3 regions of the Clostridium sp. DMHC 10 genome follow, and region 2 is predicted to be linked to each of the others. Evidence: a T-box and tRNA genes for the amino acid it is inferred to sense, from the RefSeq annotation. Region 2 holds a T-box; the other regions hold tRNA genes.
The links. The T-box of region 2 lies ahead of thrS (threonine--tRNA ligase). A T-box ahead of a tRNA ligase gene usually reads a tRNA of that ligase, here a tRNA-Thr.
Positions count from the first base shown of each region.

Region 1: it has a tRNA-Thr gene. The T-box ahead of thrS (threonine--tRNA ligase) is inferred to sense a tRNA for this amino acid. The anticodon was not compared.
Region 3: it has a tRNA-Thr gene. The T-box ahead of thrS (threonine--tRNA ligase) is inferred to sense a tRNA for this amino acid. The anticodon was not compared.

Region 1 covers NZ_LGVB01000016.1:178,668-183,639, forward strand. Annotated here, with positions in the region: gene AGR56_RS18235 (hypothetical protein) at 108-536, opposite strand; gene AGR56_RS18240 (hypothetical protein) at 911-1,333, opposite strand; gene AGR56_RS18245 (S1 RNA-binding domain-containing protein) at 1,535-2,341, opposite strand; tRNA gene AGR56_RS18250 (tRNA-Asp) at 2,480-2,556, shown strand; tRNA gene AGR56_RS18255 (tRNA-Thr) at 2,580-2,655, shown strand; gene AGR56_RS18260 (ATP-binding protein) at 2,891-3,877, opposite strand; gene AGR56_RS18265 (DnaD domain protein) at 3,870-4,850, opposite strand.
Region 2 covers NZ_LGVB01000015.1:234,420-239,391, forward strand. Annotated here, with positions in the region: gene infC (translation initiation factor IF-3) at 1-166, opposite strand, end outside; ribosomal protein L20 leader region at 202-317, opposite strand; gene thrS (threonine--tRNA ligase) at 356-2,269, opposite strand; T-box leader at 2,329-2,560, opposite strand; gene AGR56_RS19290 (putative sporulation protein YtxC) at 2,681-3,151, opposite strand; gene AGR56_RS19295 (hypothetical protein) at 3,148-3,528, opposite strand; gene AGR56_RS03105 (DUF6873 family GME fold protein) at 3,708-4,406, shown strand; gene AGR56_RS03110 (alpha/beta-type small acid-soluble spore protein) at 4,495-4,689, opposite strand.
Region 3 covers NZ_LGVB01000016.1:291,629-296,600, reverse strand. Annotated here, with positions in the region: gene AGR56_RS18800 (NYN domain-containing protein) at 1-275, shown strand, start outside; gene sigH (RNA polymerase sporulation sigma factor SigH) at 338-979, shown strand; tRNA gene AGR56_RS18790 (tRNA-Gly) at 1,066-1,140, shown strand; tRNA gene AGR56_RS18785 (tRNA-Thr) at 1,151-1,226, shown strand; gene AGR56_RS18780 (LytTR family DNA-binding domain-containing protein) at 1,497-2,270, opposite strand; gene AGR56_RS22430 (ATP-binding protein) at 2,263-2,754, opposite strand; gene AGR56_RS23110 (histidine kinase) at 2,732-3,337, opposite strand; gene AGR56_RS22425 (LytS/YhcK type 5TM receptor domain-containing protein) at 3,316-3,903, opposite strand; gene AGR56_RS23685 (HAD-IIB family hydrolase) at 4,586-4,972, shown strand, end outside.

The DNA of each region.
Region 1 (4,972 bases), on a different contig from region 2:
GCTCACTCCTTGCAACCTGGTTTACCAGGATTGAAAACGTGGAATCTTATTTTTACATTTCATATACTTTTTCCTCCCGAAGGTTCACAATATACTCATAGCAATTATTAAGCCAATCCTCTTGCCTTGTATTGTTTTAAAACATCTTCATACCTTGGAGCATCTTTTTTCAAAAATCCTATTTCTTTACCCTTGGTAACAACCTTTGCCATTCCTTCTGCTGTATATCCCCAATGCGGGCAATATAAACCGCCATAGCCATTATTACCATTTGAAAGTTTTCCTGTTATTATCCACTCTCTAAAATCATTTACCAATCCCCATAATGTACCGCCATGACTAAACTTTTTTCTTCCACTATAATACGGATATACTTTCTCACCTGTATATTCATCAATATAAAATAGCTTCTTGCCTTCAATAAATTTTCCTGTCCTATCTTTGCTTTTCGAATAGAAAAATCTTCTATCTACACTGGCTATAACTTCTATAAGTTCATTTATTTTATTCATTCTCTCTATTTGCTCAGTCTTCATTATTTCATTCTCCTTTCATACTCTAGGTTCACAATATATTCAATATCTATACCTACATGTATAGAATGTAAGCATATTCATACTTTAACTTTGTTGATATATAAGCAAGGTATATAACTATTTGCCTTCCAGATAGTATATTTGATATGCAACCATAAATATCAATGATATACAAAGCGTGTAGTCACGTCATTGACATTTATGAGCATATCAGATTTAAAGTTTTTAGGGCAAATAGCACCCTTATACAAATGCTTTGTATACTTTAAATAATTAGTATAGTTATCATGTCTACAATGCATTATTTACACCTATTTTAATATCATTAAATACTATGAATACTACTATTTTTTTAGGTATAGTTAATATTCAGATTACGTATTCTCATTTTTTGCTATCTTGAGAGCTACTTGCCAATAAGCTTCTAGCAAGTTTTTAGTATTAGTTTGATATTCTTTAAAACCAAACATAGGTGTTCCCTCTAGTTGATAATTTCCTAATGTTATTAAATAATCCCTATTTCCTTCAAGACTTAACATTGAACTTATTTTTTTCTTTGTATTATCTTCAATAAATCTTCTAAGCTGATTTTCTGACATTAATTGAACTAGTTCATCACCAAAGCATTCAAAATCTACATATTTAACTATTTGTGGAAACTTATTTTTATATGATGGATCTTTCCCTGTATAGTCAAACAGATCTATATCCTCCATATTGTCATTTTCCCATTCATTAAATATTCTCTGTATCTCTTTGGGCTGTTTTAAAAATTCTTCTTTGCTTATACAATCCATTTTTATAATTCCACCTTTCATTTCTTGAATTTAGATATAAAAAAAACTGCATATAAGCAGAAAATGCCTACACACAGTTTTGTTAGCCAATTTGACCTAAAATAATTGTTACTAAAAATAGTAAAATAAAAAACTCTTTCTATTACTCTTATATGTTATTTTGATGAATTTATCGGAGGAATTTATAAATTTATAGTTTAATTATCTATTTTGATTTATAGCTCTCATAATGTTCCCATCAATCTTTTTATTCTTGTGATCAATTGCTTTTATTTTAACTACATATCTTTCACCTATATTAGGAGAAAAGTTTGTCCAATTAGGAAAAGGACACAGGCAGGACACTCCATTTATTATATTGAAAAACACACCATATTCCTGAATACCAGTTACAGTACAAAGATATTCTCCACCTTTTGTAAGAGAACCTATTAGATGCCCGTATGGATCTTCTTTTGCATCCTTGATTGAAACTTTAATAATATTTTTTCCCAAGTCTAATTCCTTAATTACGGCTAGTACCTTATCCCCTATCTGAACGTGTTTACTTATATCGTCAATATATCCATAGTCTATTTCATCTATAGGCACTTTGGTTTCTAAGCCATAGCAATCTACCCTGCAATTATCTCTACCAATAGATGTAACCCTAACTTGAATTTTATTACCAACCTTATGCTTTTTTAATTCCAGTGATTTTCTGAGTTCCATAGCTTCCGTTCGTGAAGCAGCTGCTATTTTGTGAGTTTCATCAATCTCTTTAACAATAAAGTCAATTTCTGCCCCTATCATGCTCCTTACAACCCTTTTATCTTCTCTCGATATATTCATATTCTTAAGAGGTATAAGCACCTTAAATACGTCATAGAAGACTACAGCACAATCATGTTCTACACCATCAGCATTTTTGTAAGTTTCTACCGCTGACAGTACTCCTGTTAAAATTTTTCTACTCTGTCTTGAAGCCATAATATCATAAACTTTTGAATTATTATTATTTGTTATCATAAAAACGTCTCCTAGTATAATAATGATATAGCCACTAAGGGCTATTCTTTTCTTCATAAATTTCTAAACTGAGTAACGGAAGAAGGACTTCCTCCTTCATCAGATGTTCGAGCCCTGTAGTGCCCACCACAATATTGCGGCTTGGTAGCTCAGCTGGTTAGAGTGCTGGCCTGTCACGCCAGAGGTCGAGGGTTCGATCCCCTTCCAAGTCGCCAATTTAAAATGAAATAGTACATAAGCTGGCATAGCTCAATTGGTAGAGCAACTGACTTGTAATCAGTAGGTTGAGGGTTCAATTCCTTCTGCCAGCACCAAAACTCTAGAAAGTAATTTCTAGAGTTTTTTGTTTTATACGTAAGTTTTAAATTGCTTAAATATTGCTGCAATCCACATTGAATTATTGATATTCTTAAATTTTTCTTGATTTTTCGGTCAAGTGAACGAATGGTATTTTGGGACGATTTAAATAAAAGCCAATAAATCCTAGAATTTTAATATTTTCATTCTTAGATTTATGGCTTTTATTTAATGTTTTGAAATACTATTAGTTTACTCTTTCATCCTATTTAGATTTTTTTTAACTCTTATATCGTCTCCGTAAAATTTACAAAGAGTAAAATCACCAAATAACCTTGAGGTAATTCTTTCGGAATATATTCTAGATAATCCTTCTAAAGTATGGTTAGAAGATATGACCATTTTCTTTCCAGATAGAAGTTTTCTATTTATTAAATTAAAAACTTCCGTTTTGGAAAAGTCATTTATTTGCTCTGTGCCAAGGTCATCTATAATAAGAAGATCACAGTTTACGATTAAATCTTCTAGCTCAGAGTTGTTTTCAAATCTTATTTTCTTTAGAATATTAAGCAAATCATCAGAGGTTTTGTATATTACAAGATGTCCTTTATCGAGTAAGTCCTTTGCAATACACTGGCATAAGAAAGTTTTACCAGTGCCAGAGTTTCCATAAAAAAGCAGGTTTTCTTTAGAAGTATCAAAAGTGTTTACAAAGTTCAGTGCTCTAGTAAATATTTTTTCTATATTTTTTCTTGGGCTCTCTAACTCATTTTGGGTTTTCCGTGTAGAATAAAAATTTATATCAAAGTTATCAAAATTATTTATAGATAATAATGAGTTTAATTCAGAATCTTTATAGTACAATTTTACGAGGTATTTTTTATAGCAGGAACATTTTTTAGTTTCTATATAGCCTGTATCTTTACATTTTGGACATCTATATTTAATATTTAAATAATCTATAGGATATCCATGTGAGGAAAGTATCTCAGATTTTTTTATTCTTAAGTCTGTAATTTCATCTTTTAAATTTTTGATATAGGTATTTCTATCGACTTTTAAATCCTTAAACATGCTTACTGATAATTGTATAAAAAGTTTTCCTATCTTATTATCTATGTTAATAACTTCAGGAAGTTTTAATGCTATTTCTTCTTTTCTTTTTTTTAGTTCAAATGCTTCTTTCTCACGTATTTTAGAATATATTTTTTCTATTTCTTCAGCATAGCCCTTAATCATTGTTATCCCATCCTAATAATTTTTTCTCTAAATCATCAAAATCGTAATTTCTCTGTTCATAATTATTAAAGTTTCCTTTTGAAGTACTGCTAGGCTTAGACTGTTTAAAGGAACCTTTTTTTGAATCTTTAAGGTCTACATCGGAAACAGTTTTGATTCCTGATTTAAACCAGTTGGTTAAAATTGCATCTATGTATTTAAAATCGGCTTTGTTTATTCTTTCAAAACAAATATCACAGGCTCTTAGTATAACATCTGTAGAAAAGTTATAGGTGGTTATCCATTTATCAAGGATTTTTTCCTGTGGTTTCATTACTTCAGGATCTTTTATTCCAAGATAATTCAATATTTTGCGTATTTTAATCCATTTGTCCTCATGCTTTTTTATATATGTTTGGGCATCTTCTACGGATTTTATATTAGAATCATGCCAATATATAGCTAGTTTTTCTATATATCTATAATCTGTTTTGCCTTTTGAAACACAGTATTGTATAAGCAGCAATATTAACTCTGGAGAAAAATTAAAGTCATTTTGCCATCCTATATAAACCGTCATTTCCTTTGGCGAAAGAGTTCTTCCAAGCAATTTTTCTATATCTTGAAGCATACCTTTTATGGAGTCCTTATTAAGTTCACTCAGCAAATTGACATTTTCGTCTTTTTCTTCAAAATTGTCTACTAAATTTAAAAACTGAATATTAAAGTTACCCTTATTATCTAAAGGAATTAATTTGATTACATTTTCGTCATTCCAATAATTCCATGCATTTATTACATCTGTTTCAAGCAAATGAAGAATTGAAGCCATCATTGATGAATTAATACCTGGCTCACCACAAACGCAATACTTAAGCCCTAACAGATATACTTTAACATACTCTCCACGTGCATTTGGCATATATTTTTCTATAAATATATTGCTTACAGGTGTGATATTATTGGAATTAGCCTTAAACATGAAAGTGCTCATAGTATCGCAACCTTTCCCTAAATGATTTTTATCTATAAGATAATACTATTATATAAAAATAAAATATACAATACAAACTCAAAACCTTAATAAAGATATATAATAAGAATATATAAAGTTTT
Region 2 (4,972 bases):
TAGGCGATATAACTACTAAATCAAGTTCTTTTTCTTCTGCTATTTTTAAAGCATCACGTGTATTTATAACACCCAATTGCGAACCATCATCACCTATAACTCTAACTTGCTTTTCCCTTATTTCTCCATTTACAAGAAAATTTTTATTCTTACTTATGACTTTCACCTCCGAAAACTATGTAATATTAAAATATCAACATTAAAATAAAAACAGAACGGTCAAAAAGCCGTTCTGTAATATACTAAACAATAATTAACATATATAACCTTACTAGCTGTGCTGCAAGGTGAGAAACGGCTAGTTCCTACTTAACACAGAATTTATTATATCATTAGTATTATAATTTGTCAAACATTATAATGAATTTATTTTTTGTTTAACTTCAGCATTAATTTTAAATATGAAATCATCTAAATTCATAGCTCCTAAATCGCCATCTTTTCTACTTCTAACAGCTACAGAACCTTCATTCATTTCTTTATCTCCAATAACAATCATATAAGGTATTTTTTGAAGTTGAGCTTCTCTTATTTTATATCCTATCTTTTCATTTCTTATATCCTTCTCAACTCTTATCCCTGCATCTTTAAGCTGTTCTACTATACGATCAACATATTGAGCTTGTGTATCTGTTATATTGAGAACTCTAACCTGCACTGGAGCAAGCCATGTTGGAAATGCCCCTGCATAATGTTCTATTAATATTCCTATAAATCTTTCTATACTTCCAAATACAACTCTATGAACCATAACTGGCCTATGCTTTTCACCATCAGCACCAACATAATTAAGATCGAATCTTTCAGGCATCTGCAAGTCAAGCTGTATAGTACCGCACTGCCAAGTTCTTCCTATACAATCTTTTAAGTGGAAATCAATTTTAGGTCCATAGAAAGCTCCGTCTCCTTCGTTTACCTTATAATCAAGATTTGCAGCTTTAAGAGCATTAATAAGGCCATTTGTAGCTATTTCCCAATCTTCATCGCTTCCCATAGAATCTTCTGGTCTAGTAGAAAGTTCTACATAGTATTCAAATCCAAACACTTTATAAAAGGAATCTATAAGTTTAACTACTCCCAATATTTCTTCGGTAATTTGTTCTCTTGTCATGAATATATGAGCATCATCCTGAGTAAAACATCTTACTCTCATAAGTCCGTGAAGTGCTCCTGATTTTTCATGTCTATGAACAAGACCAAGTTCTCCTAGTCTTATTGGAAGTTCTCTGTAAGAATGAATTCCATTTTTATATACAAGAATTGAACCTGGACAGTTCATTGGCTTTATAGCATAATCCTCATCATCAATTTTAGTAAAATACATGTTTTCTTTATAATGATCCCAATGCCCTGATTGATGCCATAATTCTTCATTCAAAATAATAGGAGTTCTTATTTCATCATATCCTGCCTTAGTATGAACTTCTCTCCAATAGTTTTCAAGAATATTTCTTACAACCATTCCCTTTGGATGGAAAAATGGAAATCCCGGACCTTCTTCATGTATACTAAACAAATCAAGTTCTTTACCTATTTTTCTATGATCTCTTTTTTTAGCTTCTTCAAGCATATTAAGATAAGCATCTAAATCCTCTTTTTTAGTAAATGCTGTTGCGTATATTCTCTGAAGCATCTTGTTTTTTTCATTTCCTCTCCAGTAAGCACCTGCAACTGAAAGAATCTTAATAACTTTTACTTTTCCAGTAGATTCAACATGAGGGCCTGCACAAAGGTCTGTAAAATCATCCTGTTTATAGAAAGAAATAGTCTCGCCTTCTGGCAAATCCTTTATAAGTTCAACCTTATAAGGTTCTTCCTTTTCTTCCATAAATTTTATTGCTTCTTCTCTTGGAAGTTCAAATCTTTCAAGTTTTATATTTTGTTTTATTATTCTTTCCATTTCTTTTTCTATTTTAGGGAACATTTCTTCTGTAAATGAAAAATCAGCATCAAAGTCATAATAGAATCCATCTGCTATTGCCGGTCCTATAGCTAATTTAACATTTGGATACAACCTTTTTATTGCCTGCGCAAGTATATGTGAAGCAGTATGTCTTAAAGTCCATTTTCCATCTTCATCATCAAAAGTTAGTATTTCAAGGTTACTATCTTCATTAATGGTTGTCATTAATTCATCCCTTTTGCCATTAATTCTAACTGAAATTGCTTTTTTATATAAACTAGGGCTTATTGCTTTTGCAACTTCAGCAGCAGTAACAGGATTTTCAAATTCCATTACTTTTCCATCTTTAAGTGTTACTTTTATCATGTTTTTTCCTCCTAATTATAAATTTATTTATTTTTGCAAAAAAAATAAAGCACATCCCCATATGGGACGAGCTTACCGTGTTTCCACCCAATTTAAAGGCAGTACAATACAAATGCTTTCCTGTATTACCTTTCACTCAAATCCATAACGCAGATATGCGAAAATGCTTACTTAGTTCAGCATATAACTCTAAGGTGGTTTTCAACAACTCATATCAAAGAAATCTTTCAGCCTTGGATTTCTATCTCTTTTAACTGTAATTTGTTTACTTTTCCTTATCATAATCTTTAACTATATGCATAACATCTAGATGTTATGCATATTATATTACAAAAATTATTATAAGTCAATATGCTTTCCAATCATTGTCTAATCAAGCTATTTTTTAGTTTTCTGCACATTTTACAATCATCACAGAAAAAAAACTTTATTTTCAAATACATTTAATATAGTTTGAATAATTTCCTTATTATTAAAACTTTCTTTACAGTGTATAACTATTTTTTTAGGGGAAAGTGTTATTAATCCACTTATAAGCACATCATCTACGTTTACCCCATTAACATTTACATCACATAATTCATCTATCATTTTATTTTCTACATTATTTCCATTCATGTCTTGGAGCAAGTATTTTCCTTCTTTATCAACGTATATATTAAGTTCATCAACTTTACTGTCTTGTATATCAACAAAATATTTTAAAAGCTTTATAAATTCATCATACTCTTTTTCAACCATATAATTTTCTATAACTTTATCTATAATATCAGAGAAATCTTTCTCTATGTTCTTCATTCTAAAAGTTGTAAATCCATTTATATTTATTTCATCATTTTCTTTTATGCACTCAATAATCTTATTTATTATGCTGTTTATCATATTAATATAAGAAATATTTTATCATTGATAACTGTATAATTTAATATAATATCACTACATCTTTTACATACATCATCAATTTCATCAGCATTTAAAAAAAAGTAAGAATCCTTAACTAAACTCATTAATTTGTTTTTGCAAAACTCATTGGCAATGTACTTATATAGTTCTTCACTAAAATATACGTAAAATTTACTTTTTATCTTTTCATTATAATCTTTATCACTGCATATTATTTTAACATAATGTAAATTATTTTCTACACTTTCTGATATTCCAATAGTTATATCACTGTTCTCAAAAGTATATTTAATTTCATTTATATTGCTTATTATATTATCCAAATTATCATTATATACTACAGTTTCAAGAAGCATTTTCAGCACTCCTTTCGTAATGTTAGTATGTGTTTAAAATTTAAGTCTATACACCCTTATAAAAAATTTTAATTATTTTTTTGATTTCACAGCTTTTAAAGATTGGTCAAATACTATAAAATTTTATTTAGTTTGTAACTAAAATCTATCTATACTATAATCTTATGGAGGTGTTTTATTTGAAAAATGTAATTGTAGACTATCGAATAGATATAAAAGAAAAGAATGTACTATTAGAAAATGGATATAACGTATTAACCGTCCCTCCATGCAAAGACGTATATAATGCGATTTCTGGTCATCCCGATATTCAATTATGTATGCTCAACAGTAATACTGCTGTTGTATATAAAAATATGCCTTACGAGTTTATTAAACAGCTTAAAGAACTAAACCTAAATATAATAAAATCTAAAAATGATGTTAAAAACAAATATCCTTATGATATCATACTCAATGCTGTAAATTTAAAAAACTTTTTTATACATAACCTTAAATATACTGATGATAATCTTTATAAAAAAATTTCTTATAAATCTTTAATTAACGTAAAGCAAGGTTATACAAAATGCTCTACAGCAATAATAAGCGATAATGCTATAATTACTAGTGACACTGGAATATCACAAGCTGCAAGCAAAAATGGACTAGATGTTCTTCTTTTACCTAATGGTGATATTGAACTCACTAATTTCGACTACGGATTTATTGGAGGCACTTGCGGTATTTTAGATAACAACACCATAGCCTTTTACGGTAATTTAGAAAATTACAAATATGGAGCTGAAGTACTTTCCTTTATAAAAAAGTATAACTTAAAGCCACTTTATTTGAGAGATAGTAAACTAATAGATAGGGGAAGCATATTATATTTTTAAAACAAAGCATTAAAATAAAACCGATATGACAACAAGTCATATCGGCCTTTATTGACAAAATCATCTTAAATTTTTTAATATTTTTTAATTATTTTAAGCCATTTTCATAACTTTGAACCATTTTTTTAACCATCTGGCCACCAACTGAACCATTTTCTCTTGAAGTAAGATCTCCATTGTATCCTTGTTTAAGATTTACTCCAACTTCCTTTGCTGCTTCCATTTTAAATTTATCTAATCCTTCTCTTGCTTCAGGTACTAAATTACTGTTTCTTGATGACATAGTTAACTCCTCCTCTTAATAAATATTTGTAATTTTCATTACGATATAAGTTTGCTCCATTTTAGCAAAAAATACGCTATTAAATTAAATGAAATATACCCAAGCTATGCCTGTATACCAATATTTTTCAAAATAAATTCAAATATTAAATTTATTATAAAAATACCCTTATAAACTTACTCTAGAAGGCTACTTTAAAATAAAGCTATATTTGCAAAAATAGCCTATACAGTTAACCATCTTACAAGTTACTGTATAAGCTACTTTTAAAACACTATTATAT
Region 3 (4,972 bases), on a different contig from region 2:
GTTTTATAGAGAAATATGTAAATAGTATTGGACGAAAGTATGAAGTTTGCGTTGTTACATCCGATAATTTAGAGCAGCAGGTTGTTTTTCAAAGAGGCTCTACAAGAATGTCATCTATAGAGTTTTACAATGAAGTCATAAATGTTAAGGGGAAAATAAGCTTAAAAGCAAAAAAAATAGCTAGTGAAAAAAGATATAACAGAATAGAAGATCGTCTTGATGACAATACTTTTAAGATTTTGGATAAAATTAGAAAAGATGATAAAAATAGTTGACTTATAAAATAATGCTAATATATAATTACAATATTGAGGTAATTATACTTGGGGGGATATAGTTGGATAATGATGCGATTATAAATAATGCTGATGCTGTGTATGAAGATAAAATAGATGAAGAGATAGTTATGTTGGCGAAGTCAGGTGATATAAAATCACAAGAATATCTTATAAATAAGTATCAAAACTTTGTAAAGGCTAAAGCTAAATCTTATTTTCTTATAGGGGCAGATAAAGAAGATATATGTCAAGAAGGAATGATAGGACTATATAAAGCTATAAGAGATTTTAAACCAAATAAATTATCATCGTTTAAAGCCTTTGCGGAACTTTGCATAACAAGACAAATAATAACTGCAATTAAGACAGCTACAAGGCAAAAGCATATTCCTTTAAATACTTATATTTCCCTAAATAAGCCAATATATGATGAAGAGTCTGATAGAACTTTATTTGATGTTATATCTGGTCTAAAAGTTGCAGATCCAGAAGAACTTATGATAAGTAAAGAAGAAGTAAAAAAGATAAAGAATGGTATAGGTGAAGTATTATCTGATTTAGAAATGGAAGTACTTATGTATTATTTAGAAGGTAAATCGTATCAGGAAATAGCCTGCGATTTGGATAGAGGAGCAAAGTCGATAGATAATGCTCTTCAGCGGGTAAAAAGAAAATTGGAAAAGTGCCTCGAAAAAAGATAAGCTTTGTATTGACAAAGAAAATTGTTGATAGTAAAATAAATAATTGTTACGTGATTAAGTATTCAGTAGTTTGTTCACGTAAATATGCGGGAGTAGCTCAGTGGTAGAGCACTAGCTTCCCAAGCTGGGTGTCGCGGGTTCGATACCCGTTTCCCGCTCCAAATGGATATTGCCCATGTAGCTCAGTAGGTAGAGCGTCACCTTGGTAAGGTGGAGGTCACCAGTTCAAATCTGGCCGTGGGCTCCAAAGGTTAAATACATACAATACACCAGGAACAGTTTACATGATTAAAACTGTGGATTTCGTCATGAGATTGATGAATCATTTATTATTAAGGAGGAACCAGAAATGGCAAAGGAAAAATTTGAAAGAAACAAACCACATGTAAACATAGGAACAATAGGACACGTAGATCATGGTAAGACTCTAGATTATTAAAAGTAATTGTATTTTTATTTTGCTTAACACATTCATGTATTTTGGTTTTTTGAAGTCATATGCGCTCCCGCGCAAACTCTAGATGTGTATAACTTTTTTGAATTCTTTTACGTGAGCTCGGCTTACGGGAACTTCGGATTTATTATTGTCATTCATTATTAATTTGTAGGTTCCATTGAACCATGAATATATTTCAATAACTTTATTTAAATTTACAAGATAGCTTCTATGAGTCCTAAAAAAACCGGTTTTTTCTTCGATTTCACTTAATGAATTTGTTGTTATATATACCTTATTGTCCAACTTCACACATGTTTTTTCATCTATAATATAACAAAAAAATATATCATTTGTATCTATAAGTATAATCTTACTATTATTAATACAAGGTATTTTATTGATATTTGAAATATTGTTTTTATTATACTTTTTTATAATCTGCTCTATTTCGTTTTCTATATTGTTTATATTATTTTCTCTAAGCTGCATATACCTTCTTATCCTTTGAATGGTTTTTTCAATTCTATTTTCATCGAAAGGCTTTAGAATATAATCAAGTGCCATTAATTCAAAAGCGGATATTGCATATTTGTCATAAGCAGTAACAAAAATTATAGCAATATTTTCATTAAATTCTTTAATCATTTTTGCCAGTTTCATTCCATTTAATACTGGAATATTAATATCAAGAAAAATCACATCTGGAATCTCTTTCTTTATAAAAGAGGCAGCAGCTTTTCCATCATAAAATCTATTAATAATCTGAATATCCTCATACTTATTAAGTATAAATTCAAGTTCATCCATAGCTGGAATCTCGTCCTCAACTACTATACATCTTATTTTATTCACACTTATGAGCCTCCTCAATAGGTATTGTAAATACGACCTTTGTCCCATTGTACTCAGAAGTTGATATTTCAAGTCCTTTATTTCTGTTATACATCAGCTTTAATCTAGAATTTACATTTCTAAGTCCGGTACCCGGCCAATTATTTATAACCTCATGGTACCTTTCAGTTTTCATTCCAATACCATTATCACTTATAGTAAATTTTATAGAAGCTAATTCCTTTTCAGCAACTAAAATAACATTTCCACCATCAGTCTTTTTTAGCACACCATGTTTTATAGAATTTTCTATAATAGGCTGAATTATAAAAGAAGGAATTTTAAAATGTTCTATATCCTTTTCTATGTAGAAAAAGACATTAAGTCTGTCACCATATCTTGCTTTCTCTATAGCTATGTATGATTTAAGCATTTTTACTTCTTCATCCAATTCTACAAACTCTCCCTTATTAAGTGACTGCCTAAAATAATTTTGATAAATCAATTATAAGTTCTCTTGCTTTTAAAGGGTTCGTTCTGCAAAACGAAGATATAGTATTCAAGGTGTTAAATAAAAAATGAGGTTCAATTTGCGCTCTTAAAGCCTTAAGCTCAGAAGCATTTAAAATTCTAACTTTTTCATTTAACTTAAATAATTCTATTTGCATAGATAAAAGGCTGCTAAGCTCGCTTAAAAACTCAACAAAGTATTCATTGGCACTTTTTGAATTTTTAAGTTCCATTCCAATAACTCCATCAATTTCATTGTTTATAACTATGGGGGCAAAGAAGAATTCATAGTTCTTTCCTGCATTTACAATCAAATATGTATTTATATCCGGTTTTAAATAAAATTCTTCAATCTTGCGCTTTAAATCACTTTCATCAATCTTCTCACCATAATAAGAAAAAACTCCGCTTTTACTTGATATCACAGCACCACTTACATTTGCCATTTTGCATAAAATCTCTGATATCTTTATAGATGTTTCACTGTCAAGACCTTTTTTAGTGTATTCAAGAGTCTTTTGAGCTATATTTAGAGCTTTTTGAGCCTGAATAGCTTCTAATTTGTTGTAATTATCCATAGCATTTTTACTATATTCACAAATATAGCAGTTCCAATTGAATTTATAAGTATCATTGGTATAGCAATAACCTTCTCCAAATTAATAGCATACGAATATGGTTTTGTAACAAAAATTATAATTATCATTTGAGCTATTTCAGCTGCAACACCAGCTACAAAAGCATTTCTAGGTTTAATTTCATCACTTTTAGAAATCCTTCCAAAAATTCCTCCTATAATTCCTTCTGCGATAGTAGAGATACCACATGCAAGAGCAGTTGCTCCTCCATTGAAATATCTGTGAACTCCAGCTATAACTCCAACTGCGGCTCCTACAAAAGGTCCTCCTATATATCCCGCCGTTATAGCTCCTATAGGCCTTGTATTTGCCAATGCATCTCTTTCAACATTTATTCCCATATAAGTCCCAAGAATAGAAAGTGTGCTAAAAAATACAATCATAATTACTTTATCTTTAAGGTTCTGTTTCTTTTTTACAAAGTTCTTAAATAAATTAAGTTGATTGTATAGATATGCAGCAAGCGCTATGACGGCCATATTTTGTAATAATCTTATATAAATCATTTGCATCTCCCCTACATTTCTATATTATTGTATTTCTACCTGTCAATCAAGGCTTATTTTATGCATATAAAGTTTTAATTTTGTAATTTCAGCCAACTATTATTTCTTTGTAAACGTAGACACTGTATTATAACAGTATGTAGATAAGCAAGCTAAACTATTTAAATAACTAATACAAAATTTATCCCGACAAACTGGAATTTGCCGAGCTGAGCGAAGGGTTTTTAATTCGCCCTGCTCATTAAAAGACTAACTTTTTTCACTTATGTGAAAAGTGAAGTGTTTGACATAGCTTTGCTTGTCAAAGGTGAAGGTTTTTGCCACGGCAAAAGGTTAAGGAATATTTTTCTCCGTTTCTCTACGAAAAATAAATAATTTAAATACGTTAAAGATTTTCCGTAGGGAAACGGAGGAAAATCAACCTTAGCTTTTTATTGAAGATAAAAAAGTGTCAGCTACGCTGAGCACTATATTTTAAGCGCTTTGCGTGCATTAAGTTTAAGATTTTTTGTAGCGACAGCGGAGAAAAATCATCCTTCACTGTACTCTGTCCTCTGTACTTTGTACTCTGAGTTAAATTCCAGTTTGTCAGGATAAATTTAGAATTTGAAATTTTCAAGTTTTACGTTTGCTATCTATAATACAGAGTAAAGAGTAGACTCTAATAAATGGGGGTATTAAAATGGAAAATTTTAAAATGATATGTTTGGACATTGATGGTACATTATTAAATTCGAAACACCAAATTACGGAGGAGACAAAGAAAGCAATTAAAGCTGCGGTAAATGAAAAAGGAATTCCTGTAATCTTGGTTTCAGCTAGAATGCCAAAGGGAATAATATTTTTGCAAAAGGAACTTGAGATAGAAGCACCAATTATATGCTATAGTGGTGCGTTAGTTTTAGATAAAAATGGAGAGACACTATTCCAAAAGCATATGTCGGTTTTAGACATTAAGGAAGTGTATACGGTTGCTAAAAAGCTTGGAGTTCATGTAAGCTTGTACAAAGATGATGAATGGTGTATAGAAAAAATGGACGAGTGGGTAAGACAAGAGTATGAAATAACG